DNA from 3 places in the Bacillus sp. JJ722 genome. Region 1 is predicted to be linked to each of the others. Evidence: predicted binding sites of a transcription regulator. Region 1 holds the regulator's gene; each other region holds the start of a gene.
The links. The regulator Rex, encoded in region 1, represses fermentation and respiration genes when NADH is low (regulators of the CRP and FNR family bind a similar motif). The targets are predictions, from matches to a motif close to TTGTGAAATATTTCACAA.
Positions count from the first base shown of each region.

Region 1 (4,785 bases):
CGCTACTTGTGCGATTGATTCTTTGTTCTCGATTGGTTTAGAAATACTTTGTAACTCTTCTACAGCAGATTTTACAGCTTTTTCGATACCTTTACGGATACCCATTGGGTTCGCACCAGCTGTAACGTTCTTTAAGCCTTCGCGAATCATCGCTTGAGCAAGAACTGTTGCAGTAGTTGTACCGTCACCAGCGATATCATTTGTTTTGCTAGCTACTTCAGCAACTAGTTTAGCACCCATGTTTTCGAATGCATCTTCTAGTTCGATTTCTTTAGCGATCGTTACACCATCGTTAGTAATTAGTGGTGAACCGAATTTCTTTTCTAGAACCACGTTGCGTCCTTTTGGTCCAAGCGTAACTTTTACTGCGTTTGCAAGAGCATCTACACCGCGAAGCATCGAACGACGAGCTTCTTCACTGAACTTAATGTCTTTTGCCATGTTTCCATTACCTCCCTAGAATATTAACGTTTATTAAATTTAAGTATAGTATTAGCCAATTACTGCTAAGATGTCTGATTCACGTAGAATTAAGTATTCTGTACCTTCGTATTTCACTTCAGTACCTGCATATTTTGAGAAGATGATACGATCGCCAACAGCAACCTCTAGAGCTACACGCTCACCGTTATCAAGTACATTTCCAGCACCCACGGCTACAATTTTGCCTTCTTGAGGCTTTTCCTTCGCAGTATCTGGTAATACGATACCGCTTGCAGTTTTCTCTTCTGATTGAACTAGTTCAATAATTACGCGATCACCTAATGGTTTTAACAAGAAAAACACCCTCCTCAATTACATTTCCTAATTTTTCTCTATTAGCACTCATTAACTTAGAGTGCTAACACAAGTTATATGATAAATAAATTCTCAATATATTTCAAGTATTTCACTTGAAATATTTCCCCTCTTTTTCAACAAAAATCTACTTTAATCCCAAACTTTCTACAGTATGCTACTTTCAAACCCCTTTTATAACACCCTTTCTATATAAAAAGAAAATATGTATTCTATAAGGAACAAACGATAATCGTTTGAAACCCATCACTAAAAAGAAGTACAATGAAAACATGCTACATTAAAAGGAGTATCCAGCGTGAAAAAAGAATATATAATTGTCATTGTTGCCTATCTTATAATGCAATTTTCAGGCATTTTAGGCGTACCTCTTTTTGCATTTATAGCAAAAACAATGAATATAGCAGTCGATCAAATTAAAATTGCCTCTTTTGCTTATTGGTCAATCTTTAGCTTTATTGTAACTTTAATCATCTCATTATTCGTTTTACGAAAAGATTTTCGCTCTTCATCAAGTCTGTTGCGAAATCGAGAACAAGAGAATGTCAGCATTTCTATTATGTGGGCAATAATGGGTGTTTTCTTAGCATTCTTTTCTCAATCGTTTGCTATTACGATAGAAAACATGCTCGGTATTGGAGCTGGTTCTGACAACACTGCGTTCTTAGTCGATGTTGTTGCTACCATTCCGATTTTTGTAATTGTTACTGCAATCGTCGGTCCAATTCTAGAAGAACTTGTATTCAGAAAGATCATCTTTGGCTCACTTTATAAGAAATATAACTTTGTCATATCTGCATTAATTAGTTCATTTATCTTTGGGTTCGCCCACTTTGAATTTGAACATATCATTTTGTATACAGCTATGGGCTTCACATTCGCCTTTTTATATGTAAAAACAAATCGTATTCTCGTTCCGATTTTTGCTCACGTAGCGATGAATACTACAGTAGTTGTCGCACAAATTATGCTCAGAGAAGATATAGATAATATGTTGAAAGATATGGAACAATTGCAAAGCATTATTGGAGGATTCTTATGAGACGTCAGTCACCTTTAACATCGGGCATAATTTATATTGCTCTAGGCGCCATTTTCACAGCACTAGCTATAAATTATGTGTCAAAAGACGGATGGAATTTGTTTTCATTCTTAATCGTATTCATTGCCACAATCGATGTCGGTTCTGGAATTCGATTAATTATGCTTCATATACGATTAAAAAGAATGCAAAAGAAAAAGTAACAAGAAAAGCGGAATGTAAAGAACGCCCGTTTATCGGCTCGTCTTATGCTGGTCTGGGCTGAACGGGCCGTTTCAGCATTTCTTAGTTGACTTATCGTAGAAGAAGTGTGAAGTTCACTAGGCGTTGAGTGCTCGGAGCTGGGTGTAGACTCACTCTATTTAAAAGTAATCAGCAACCCATTATTTTGTAAATTCCCAAAAAATAGAAAAAGGGTGTCCTAACTGGAACACCCTTTTTATTATTCAGTTATTGGCTCGTCCGTATATGCACCTTGAATTGGATAATGCTTTAAGAAGTACACAAGTGATTGTAGCTCTACTGCTAAATCAATATGATGAACACGAATAGATACAGGCACATTTAAGCGAGCAGGTGTAAAATTCAATATTCCTTTCACATCTGCGCTGACAAGGCGGTCCGTAATAGGCTGCGCAACTGGCGCTGGTACCGTCAGAATTGTTACTGTTACGTTTTCTTTTTTCAAAAGTTCTTCCATATCGTCCATATGATAAATCGGAACATCCCCAATTCGTGTTCCAACTTTATCCGCATCCACATCAAAAGCCATTTCAATTTTTGTATTATTGTTTTTTAAAAAATTATAGTGAAGAAAAGCCGTTCCAAGATTACCTACCCCTATTATGGCAACCTTTGTTAATTCGTCTTGATCAAGTGTTTTTCTAAAAAATGATAATAAATAATTTACATTATACCCATATCCCTTTTTACCAAGTGCTCCAAAATAAGAAAAATCCCGACGAATAGTTGCAGAATCAACTTTTACTGCTTCACTTAGTTCTGCTGATGATACTCTTTGTTTTCCCGATGTATGCAGATTCTTTAAGAAACGATAATACAAAGGCAATCTTTTTGCTGTTGCTTGCGGAATCTTTAATGTGTCTTGTGGCATAATTTATTCCCCCTACTTTATTTTGCTACAATACTGATCAATTTGTCTATAATAATCAGGGCTTGATGATCCACCTACTGCTTCTATCAACATGGTAGACCCAATAAATATACCTTTATCTACCGCTTTAAAATAACGGCCAGAGCAACAGACGATACCGCTGTTAGCGCTTCCAGTTCTACCTTTAGCGAATCTTCTCCCTTCACTGTATGTCTACAATGAAGTACGTAGCTATGTTCTACTTCGAGATAATAAGCTGATTCAAATGGTTCACCGGACTCTTAGATGAAGTATTTTTACAAGCCATCATTCCTGCTGCCTTCGCAACCGAAAAAATCATCCCTCTTTTCCAATGTGAAAAGATAATTTGATCAAACATGTCTTTACGTATCTTTATACTAGCTTAAAGCTGACATCAATCAATACGTATCTACCCTCTTCGTTAAGATGGGTTAACACGCTCATAGAATCCCCCACTCTTCTGATGATACACTATTTTTACATTTTTGTGTAAAAGTTTGTATCCTTTTTCACAAAAGAAATTTACATATAATTGCTCCAACCTACTAATTTCGTATACACTACTGTTAAGACAACTGAGGTGAAATTAAATGATTGTTTTACAAGTAAACAAACTGACAAAGTACTTTGGAGCTGAAAAAATTCTTTCGGATATAAAGCTTGAAGTACAAAAAAAAGATCGAATCGGTCTTGTTGGCCGTAACGGAGCCGGGAAATCCACACTCTTGAAGATCATTGCTGAACAAATGTCCTATGATGAGGGTGAAATCATAAAACCAAAAGAGCTAACGATGGGTTATCTTGCCCAAAATACAATAGTAGACTCCGACCTCTCTATTTGGGAAGAGATGTTAACTGTATTTACGCCTTTAATTCAACTTGAGAGCCAATTACGCAATCTCGAACAGCAAATGACATTACCAGAAACATATAACAACGATGAATTATATCAAAAAATCGTCAAAGAATATGATGAACTACAAATACGTTTTAAAGAAAGTGGAGGTTACCAATACGAAGCTGATATTCGTTCTGTTCTCCATGGACTACAATTCGGACAATTCGATTATGATACACCTGTATCTACCTTAAGTGGTGGACAACGAACAAGATTGGCACTTGGTAAACTACTATTATCTCAACCAAATCTTTTAATTCTAGACGAACCTACAAACCATTTAGATATTGAAACGTTAACATGGTTAGAACAGTATTTACAGAATTATAAAGGTGCTGTATTAATTGTTTCACATGACCGCTACTTTATGGACAAAGTAGTATCCATCATTTATGAATTATCTCGTCATACAATTAAGAAATATCATGGTAACTATAGCTATTATCTCGAACGTAAAGCAGAAGACTATGAACGTGAAATGAAATTATATGAGAAACAACAAGACGAGATTGCTAAATTAAATGATTTTATCCAAAAAAATATTGCAAGAGCAACCACTACGAAGCGTGCCCAAAGTCGTAGAAAACAATTAGATCGTATGCAAGTAATGGATAAGCCACTTGGCGATGAAAAATCTGCTTCATTCACCTTTAGAATGGAAAAGCAAACAGGTCATATCGTTGCAACACTGTCCGATGTATCGATTGGCTTTGATGATCAACCAATTGCCAAGCATATCAACATAGCTATAACGAAAGGTGATAGCATTGCCCTAGTAGGTCCGAATGGTGTTGGAAAAACAACATTGTTAAAGACGATCATCGAGCGACTATCTAAACTGCATGGTTCTATATCATTTGGCTCTAACGTAGTAATTGGATACTATGATCAGGAACAAGCAAATTTAACATC
Region 1 covers NZ_JBALMO010000118.1:19,722-24,506, forward strand. Annotated here, with positions in the region: gene groL (chaperonin GroEL) at 1-441, opposite strand, end outside; gene groES (co-chaperone GroES) at 493-777, opposite strand; gene V7014_RS15365 (CPBP family intramembrane glutamic endopeptidase) at 1,097-1,840, shown strand; gene V7014_RS15370 (YdiK family protein) at 1,837-2,043, shown strand; gene V7014_RS15375 (redox-sensing transcriptional repressor Rex) at 2,283-2,954, opposite strand; gene V7014_RS27290 (cyclic pyranopterin monophosphate synthase MoaC) at 3,193-3,351, opposite strand; partial or broken gene V7014_RS15380 (ABC-F family ATP-binding cassette domain-containing protein) at 3,566-4,785, shown strand, end outside.

Region 2 (4,785 bases), on a different contig from region 1:
AGACATTTTACCTAAGGAGATATTTCCAAACTTCCTGATTCCAGGTTTGTTTCTCTTCATAGTGATTGGAATAGGACAGATCATAACGGCTTTTCTCGCCATCATAAAGAATTGTGTAGAAGTGTGGAAATATATTTCGTTCATGGGCTTTGTATTAGTAGTTTGGATTGTTGTTCAAGTTTGGTTAATTGGTTATGTATCCATTTTACAACCTATATTTTTCTTAATAGGAATAATAGAATTAATATTAGGGGTTTTATGGAAACGAACAGCTTGGCGACGGAATAAATATCATTTCTAATAGGGAGTCATGATTAAAATGTCTAATACATACAAAAATATAACGGTTGATACGATTGGAGAAGAGCATATTTGTTGTGCAATATCGGATAAAAAACATCAAGAAGGCGTAAAGGCAAAGAAGAATTGGTTGAAGGAAAGAATTCAAGAAGGATTAGTTTTTCGTAAGTTAGATGTGAATGGAAAGGTATTTATTGAATATCTTCCAGCCGAGTATGCGTGGGTTCCAATCGATGCGCCAGCATATATGTATATTAATTGCTTATGGGTATCGGGCAGCTACAAAGGAAAAGGTACTGGAAAAGAGTTATTACAAGCTTGCATAGATGATGCTAGAGTGAAAGGGTTTAAAGGAATTGTAACAATTACAAGTAAGAAAAAGAGACCGTACTTAGCAGATAAGAAATTCTTTATAAAGCAAGGATTTGAGGTAGTGGATGCAGCCGATCCAGATTTTGAATTAGTCGCCTTTCATTTGGAAGAAAGTCACCCTGTCAAATTTAGAAATCAAGTACATGAAGGACAAGTTAATGAGCGGGAAGGTTTTGCGTTCTATTATGTACCACAATGTCCCTACATATATAATTGTATAAATGAAATTCAAAAAGTAGCGAATGAAGAAAATGTGAAAGTGACTTTTCATGAAATAACAACAATGGAAGAAGCGCAATCATTTGTAATCCCATGGACAACATTTGCGGTATTTAAAGATGGGGAGTTCATTACTAATACACTTTTAAATGGAAATAGTTTTAAAAAAATGCTCATGTAGTAGCTAGTGCTGTTCGTAACATAGACAAAATACCACTAATTAGGCAATTAATTTATAAGCTTTCTATATAAAATCGAACAAAAGACGAACTTTAACACAACTGTAAAATTTAATGTTCGTCTTTTTACTTGACTTTTTATTATTGTGTTGGTACTATGATTACAGAAATTATATTAAACTATATATTTAGTCGTATATTCTTGGGGATATGGCCCAAAAGTTTCTACCAAGCTGCCATGAACGGCTTGACTACGATGAAATGTCTACCTATTACTATAGTGATTTTCTGTAAATTTGGATATCTCTATCTATAGGTATGTTTACTTTTTCATTGACTGTCATGCTCCGTTCTATATTTTAGACGGAGCTTTTTGTATGGAGAAAAGGGATCTCAAAAGTATCTTAACGACAAACTTTCGGAGGGAAACGAAAAATGAAGAAGTATTTTCAATTTGATGAGCTTGGCACGAATTATGCCCGCGAGACAATTGGTGGTGTAACAACTTTCTTAGCAATGGCTTACATCTTAGTTGTAAACCCAAGCGTTTTAACATTACAAAGCATTCCAGATTTACCGGATGCACTACGTATGGATCAAGGTGCCGTATTCGTAGCAACTGCATTAGCAGCAGCAGTTGGTAGTATCTTAATGGGATTGATTGCTAGATTCCCAGTTGCACTTGCTCCTGGTATGGGTCTTAATGCATTATTCGCCTACACAGCAGTACTAACTTACGGTATTCCATGGCAAACAGCTTTAACAGGTGTTTTAATCTCTGGGGTAATCTTCGTATGTTTATCTCTTTCAGGTATTCGTGAGAAAATCATTAATGCTATTCCACTAGAGTTAAAGAATGCAGTTGGTGCAGGTATCGGTCTCTTCATCGCATTTATTGGTTTACAAAATGCTGGTATCGTCGTTAATAATGATGCAACATTAGTTGGTCTTGGTGATATTACAAATGGTCAAACGTTATTAGCTATCTTTGGTATTGTGATTGCCGTAGTTCTTCTAACAAAAGGTTTTAAAGCAGCAATCTTCATCGGTATGATTGTTTCAACAATCGTTGGTATGATTTTTGGATTAATTAAAACACCTGAGGCTATTGTTGGTGCTGTACCAAGCATCGAACCAACATTTGGTGCAGCTTTTGAAGCATTCAGTGATCCAGGTCAATTATTAGATGGTCAAATTCTAATTGTTATTCTTACTTTCTTATTCGTTGCTTTCTTTGATACAGCTGGTACGCTAGTAGCGGTAACTAAACAGGCAGGTATTATGAAAGGTAATACATTACCACGTGCAGGAAAAGGTTTGTTAGCAGATTCTCTTGCGATTGTTGCTGGTGCGATTTTCGGTACATCTACGACAACTTCTTTCGTAGAATCATCTGCTGGGGTTGCAGCTGGTGCACGTACAGGTTTCGCAGCGCTTGTAACGGGTGCATTGTTCTTATTATCACTGTTCTTCTTCCCGTTATTATCAGTCATCACACCTGCTGTTACAGCGCCTGCATTGATTATCGTTGGTGTATTAATGGCTTCTTCTCTTAAAGATATTGAGTGGAATAAATTCGAAATCGCTGTACCTGCATTTTTCACAGTGTCTATGATGGCATTAACTTATAGTATTGCAACAGGTATCGCAATTGGTTTCTTGTTCTACCCAATTACAATGATCGTTGCTGGTAAAGCGAAAAAAGTACATCCACTTATGTACGGTTTATCTCTTATATTCTTAGCTTACTTCATCTTCTTGAAATAAGCTTTTGGGTAGAGCCCATCTTAATGTCGAAGTTAAGATGGGCTTTTTAATGTACATCTACCTTTATTTTACTTTTGTTTGAAAATTTTGTGTTAATTCACAAATATTCCTTTAACTCATAGTACTTTCTCGTTGTAATACATGAAAATTAAATGAAAATGCGTTACAATATATGCAACTATATTGTGAATTGTTTCACAAATTGTAAAAAGAGAGAAAGTAAATAAGAGCAAAAGAGGCGAAATTCGTTGGTTGAGTTATCTTTTAGTGCTTTATTAATCCGATTCTTGTTAGGGGGATCGGCCGTAGTCGCATGTACAATTGTAGGTAAGAAACTTGGAGAGAGGGCAGGGGGAATCTTTGCCGCATTTCCAGCAGTATACTTAGCAGCTTTGTTAACAGCAGCACTTGATTTCGGTGGAGAATCTTTAATTGAACATTCGATTGTATTATCAAAAGGTGCACTTATTGGAATGATCATTAATATTGCAATTGCATTAATCGCGGGTAAATTATTGTTAAAGCAAGGATGGAAGAAAGGCTTAACGAGTTCAATGATGTGTTGGGTAGTATTTTCAGCCACAGTCGTATTACTAACATCACAGTTTTAAGAGGAGATGAGTTTATGAACAAAGATTTAGTCATTCGCTTTCTGCTCGGAGGGACCGCTGTAATGCTTAGTTATTTAATTACAGTTATCTCACCTTGGAAATTGCTTGCAGGTATCTTTGCGTCTTTTCCAGCAGTTATGATTACAGCAGTATTAATGGTCGGTATTAAATCAGGTTCGAAGAAGGCAGCATGCATTGCCAAAGGATCTGTTTATGGTATGATCGGTTGCTTGATGTGCGTAGTAACGGTATTCGCTATTCTGGAAGCCGGTGGCAGCTTTGCTGTTAGCGTAATTGTTGGGCTTGTAATTTGGCTAGTTAGTTCGGTAGGGATTTCTTTTATAAAATTAAATCGTAAGAATGTGGCAGTTACTGCTCATAAGAAATAAAGAAACATACAAATGATACATAGTAAGCTTATGTGCCATTTGTATGTTTTTTTAATTGTGGTATAGAGGATGCCTTTGCTTATCTGGAAAATTATGATACGGTAAAATAGATTTAATTCATAATATTTAGAAAATGTATATGTGGAAATAGGAGGGGGAGTAGTATAGTGGAATTTCGAAAAAGAATTTCTCGTTTTGAAAGTCAAATCAGCGAAGAAACAACATTTGAAGAAGCGGCTGCATTGCTATTAGGGCAAAAGTTAACGCTATTGCCAGTAACAAATGAAGCTGGCATGTTACAAGGTGTATTTACGAGGCGAAATTTGCATCAAATGATTATTGACGAAGTCACACTCACTACTCCAATTCGAAATTATATAAAAAAACAAGTCATCACTGTTAATGTCGATACTCCATTTGATGAAATTGTAGAAATAGCAAAAATAAGTAAAGTTGGAACGGCGGTTGTTGTTGATTCTGACTGTAAAGTTATTGGGCTCTTTTCAAAAACGGATATGGTATTGTCTCTGTTTGAATCAACGAAATTTTTGAAAGAGCAGCTTGAAACCATTGTTCAACACGCTCATATAGGAGTCATTATGACTGATGAACAGTTAACGATTACGTATGTTAATGATCGTTTGAAGCGAATGAGTGGGAAGAATGCAGATCGAATGCTCGGAAATCAACTTCATCATATTATTCCTGAATTTCATACCCATATAGAAAATTCATTAACGCCAAATCAAAATTATATGTCGATAACCCTCCATGACAGTAAAGCCATCGCTTTCCTATCTCCTTATCAACAAAATTCTATGGAGAAAGGATATATAGTGTTGTTTCAAGAAACGCCTGAGCTGGAACGAATGGCAGAAGAGTTGGAAACGGTTAAGAGTTTAAAGAGCACACTGCAAACAACATTAGACTATGCTTACGATGGGATTA
Region 2 covers NZ_JBALMO010000120.1:7,324-12,108, forward strand. Annotated here, with positions in the region: gene V7014_RS15540 (hypothetical protein) at 1-301, shown strand, start outside; gene V7014_RS15545 (GNAT family N-acetyltransferase) at 320-1,072, shown strand; purine riboswitch at 1,243-1,344, shown strand; gene V7014_RS15550 (NCS2 family permease) at 1,506-2,837, shown strand; gene V7014_RS15555 (DUF3147 family protein) at 3,086-3,448, shown strand; gene V7014_RS15560 (DUF3147 family protein) at 3,463-3,837, shown strand; gene V7014_RS15565 (sigma 54-interacting transcriptional regulator) at 4,005-4,785, shown strand, end outside.
Region 2: V7014_RS15555 (DUF3147 family protein) is a predicted target of Rex. The motif match lies at 3,021-3,038, and genes of this name have one in related genera.

Region 3 (4,785 bases), on a different contig from region 1:
CCAGAGCGAACATCTAATGTTAAAGTATACACAAAAATCATAATCGGAATAATAATCATATTCATTACTTTAGGAAGAAACAGTTTAATATACGTTTCTAGTTGTGACACACCTTCTAAAGCCATCGTAACTAAATGTCCCGTTCCTTCTTGTTCCGTAATATTTGGTCCTAGTTTAAATAACTTATTTGTGAACTCCTGACGAATCATTGAACCCGTTTTTGTTGCATATGTATGTATTCGATTATCTCTCCAAAAGATAATGACCTGTTTTGCTAAATAAAAAGTCACAAACAAAAGGATAGGAAGAAGCTGTAAAGACAGCTTCTCCCCATTAAAAAGATTTGTGACTGTAATAGCCAAATATTTAGCTTGGAATATGATTGACACTCCTTGCAAAATAGCCATAACCGTCAGGAAAGTCATAATCCTTTTAAATCCATTTAATTGTAATAATGATTTATCGATCATTTATAACTCACCGTTTCTTTGTCGCTAACACGTTTACGGAAAATATAGTAGCTCCAGATTTGGTATCCTAAAACGAATGGCAATAATGTTAGAGCAATTTTAGTCATAACTGACAATGTATATTGACCACTAGCAGCATTAGTTATAGTTAAATTAAACGCTGGATCAGTAGAACTAATCATTATCCTTGGGAATAATCCAACAAATAACATACTAACTGTCAGTACAATCGTTAAACCTGACATTGTAAATGCCCATCCCTCTTTTCGTTTATTCGCAAGCACAAAACCAAGTACAGCAGTTAAAACAATAGAAACAAGAAATACTGGTGTTGCTAATGGACGAGCGGTGAATAAATCTGTCTCTGTATATGTTAATACGGCGAATGCTACTAATCCTACGAATAAAATAATATATACTTTATTTAATAGTTTTATTGCTCGGTCATGAACATTTCCCATCGTTCTTAAACCGATGAATGTTAGACCATGAATCAATGATAATAATACTACTGCAACGCCACCTACAACAGAATACACATTTACATAATCAGTGAAGGTTCCCCATAATGTCATTGTTTCATCAATAGGCATACCTTGTACTAAGCTTGTAAATAGAACACCTAAAATAAATGGAGCACCTACACTACCGATAAAAATTAACCAATGCCAAAAATTATTCCATTTGCTATTTAAAGCATGATGACTATATTCTATACCAACCCCACGTGCAATTAAACAAAGTAAGAAGAAAACAAATGGTATATAGTATCCACTAAACATTGTTGCGTACCAGTGAGGGAATGCTGCAAAAATAGCTCCACCAGCAGTTATTAACCAAACTTCATTTCCATCCCAAAAAGGTCCAATCGTTTTCAATAATTGATTACGCTCTGCTTCATTTTTCGCAATAAGACGCGTTGACATTCCAACACCAAAATCAAAACCTTCAAGAAAGAAGAACCCAACAAATAGCACGGCGATAAGAATAAACCAAAGTTCATTTAAGGTCATTGTTGAAACGCCTCCTTATTTAGTAACTCAACACTATCATCTTTGATTTCAGGAGGGTATGGCCCTTTTTTCACTACTTTTGTTACCATATAAACCATGATAATTCCTAAAATTAAGTAAGAACCACAAAATACAATGATTGAGAAAAGTAGTGAGCCGGCTGATACATTCGGCGATACAGATTGAGCTGTAGTATATAATCCCATTACTGTCCATGGTTGACGGCCGATTTCAGTCATAATCCAACCTGCTGTATTAGCGATAAATGGTAAAGAAATAGATGCTACCATTGCTTTTAATAGCCAACGTTGTTTGACAATTGCTTCTCGTTTCATGAAAATCATACCTAGAATTGACAATATAATCATTAATCCACCAAAGGCAGCCATGATTCTAAAGCTCCAATATACACTTTCAACATGAGGAATATAATTAACACCTTCCCCATATTCTTTTTCATACTTAGCTTGTAATGTTTTCATACCTTCTACAGATCCGTCGAATTTATTATAAGCTAAGAAACTTAACAAATATGGGATTTCAATTGACCATTCATTTTTCATTTCCTCTGGATTTAAATCAGCAATTAATGACCAAGAAGCAGGGTCTCCACTGTCTTCCCATAATCCTTCACTTGCAGCCATTTTCATTGGTTGTGTTTCCATTAAATATTGGGCTTGTGAGTGACCGCTTACTGCAATTCCAATACCAGTAATAAGTGAAATAATCATCGCAATTTTGAATGATTTATGGAAAAAGTCAATATTTCGTTTTTTCAATAGATTATAAGCACTTATACCACCGACAAGTAAAGCTCCTGTTGCTAATGCTCCAAATAGTACGTGAGGGTATTCAACTAGTAATTGACCATTTGTAGCTAGTGCCATGAAATCATTTAGTACAGGTTTACCATCAACGATTTCAATTCCTACTGGGTGCTGCATGAATGCATTAGCTGCTAAAATCCAAAGTGCAGATAGCATCGTGCCAATTGATACCATCCACGCAGAAAATGCCATTACCCATTTCGGTAACTTTTCTCGTCCAAAAATCCAAATACCAATAAACGTAGATTCAATAAAGAATGCTAATAATGCTTCAATAGCTAACGGTGCTCCAAATACATCTCCTACAAAACGAGAGTATTCTGACCAGTTCATGCCAAATTGGAATTCTTGTAAAATCCCGGTTACGACACCAATAGCGAATGAGAGTAAAAATATCTTCCCCCAAAACTTAGACATGTCTAGATAAACTTGTTTCTTCTTAACAACATAAAGTGTTTCCATAATTGCTACGATAAAAATTGTTCCAATTGAGAGCGGTACAAATAAAAAGTGGAATATTGTCGTAGCCGCATATTGAAAACGGGCTAACTCAAGTACATCCATGTTGTTTCTCCTCCTTCTTCTTCAGTTAGTATACAAACGATGATTTTAAAAGAAATTTTTGTTCAATAATTCACAATTCTTCAAATATTATGTGATAGCTTGTTGAACATATTGTAATGAAGCTAAAATTTTTATTTTTTTTACTCAACTTCATTTAGATATTTCCAAAATCATCCCCTCACCAACTATTCTATTGCTAAAATGAAATATTTTCTATATTTAACTCGATATGTAGGAATCTAGACAAAGTTCAAAAAAATGTGCGGGAATTTTAGAGCATATTGTTTGATTTTGATATTTATATATAGTAATAATTGTTTATTTATACTAATTAGCGATATCCTACAAAAGACCGATTAGTTAAATACTAATCGGTCTTTTGTAGTCTTATTAAAACGGTCTATCCATTCGATAAAGCTTTGCATATCTTTCATTTGTTTGTAATAGCTCTTTATGTGTGCCTTTCATTTGGATCTTTCCATCTTCCATAAAGAGAATTTGATCCATTCTTTCTACTCCCACTAGATGATGAGTAATCCATAATAATGTTTTGCCTTGTAGACTTGTAAAGATCGTATGTAATAAATCACGTTCTGTTACAGCGTCAAGCCCTACTGTCGGTTCATCTAGAATGACAATTGGTGTTTGTTGGAGAAGAATTCTTGCCAAAGCAATTCGTTGTCTTTCCCCTCCAGAGAATCTTCCTCCTAATTCACGCATCCTCGTTTGATATCCATCTGGAAGTGAACTAATATACTCATGCATCTTCACTTGTTTTGCTACTTCTATCACTTCTTCATCTGATGCTTTTGGATTACCAAGTCGAATATTATTCATAACAGAAGTATCAAATAAATGTGGCTTTTGCTGTAGCACAGAAATGAATTTATAAATTTCATCATGCAGTGTATCAACTGGCACATTATTAATAGTAATCGTACCATTTGATGGTGTTATCGCGCTAAGTAATAACTTAGCTATAGTACTTTTTCCAGCGCCACTTTTTCCAAGAATAGCGATTTGCTGACCTTGTTCGATTCCCAATGAGAAGTTATTGAGAACTAAATGTTCTAAATCCGTATTATACGAAAAGCATACCTGATCCATTTCAATTGTTAACGACGATTGGTTGATTAGTTCTTCCACTGCTTGTTTATCTAACGCACTTCGTGTAGAAGACTCTACCCCATCAATATTATTCATACGATTTAATGAATTTTCGTAGCCTGGCAATTGGCTAATCGCCTCAGGAATAGGTGAAAATGCTTCGATCATAGGGAAAACAACTAAAACGAAAGCCGCAATCCAAATATGAGTAAATACGTTTGCCTCAACACTGTTACTTGCAAACCAAATCATCGAAATCAGAACTACTGTAACCATAATTTGAAACCAAAAGTTGCGTCTACGATTAAATAACTCCATTTCAGCTTCCAATTGATCCTGTGCGCTTTCTTGCTGCTCATAGCTTTTCAGAAAATCAGCTTGGCGTCCACTGATCTTCCAATCGCTAATTCCCATAACAGCATCGCCCAATCTTTTGTATAACTCATTTCGTGCTTGTTTGATTTGAGCCTGTTTTTGTCTTGTTACTAATAAAGATACTAACGGAAATAACACAACCAGAACAAATAGAAACAATGCCATTAGTAAGGCGAATGGTAATGAAAAGAAACCTAATGCAATGACTGCTAGTATATAGAGAATGACCGCAATAACGCTCGGGAAAATAGTTTTTAAATATAAATTTTGCATTTGCTCTAAGTCATCTGCTAATACACCTAACAAATCACCCGTTGAGAAACGAGATTTTAAATGTAGGGCTTGTACTTCTAATTTTTGATATAAACGAACGCGCATTGCGGACAAAAACTTTAATACAAGATTATGACTTGAGAGCCTTTCTACATA
Region 3 covers NZ_JBALMO010000214.1:4,619-9,403, reverse strand. Annotated here, with positions in the region: gene cydD (thiol reductant ABC exporter subunit CydD) at 1-467, opposite strand, end outside; gene cydB (cytochrome d ubiquinol oxidase subunit II) at 467-1,483, opposite strand; gene V7014_RS21370 (cytochrome ubiquinol oxidase subunit I) at 1,480-2,874, opposite strand; gene cydC (thiol reductant ABC exporter subunit CydC) at 3,265-4,785, opposite strand, start outside.
Region 3: V7014_RS21370 (cytochrome ubiquinol oxidase subunit I) is a predicted target of Rex. The motif match lies at 2,933-2,950, and genes of this name have one in related genera.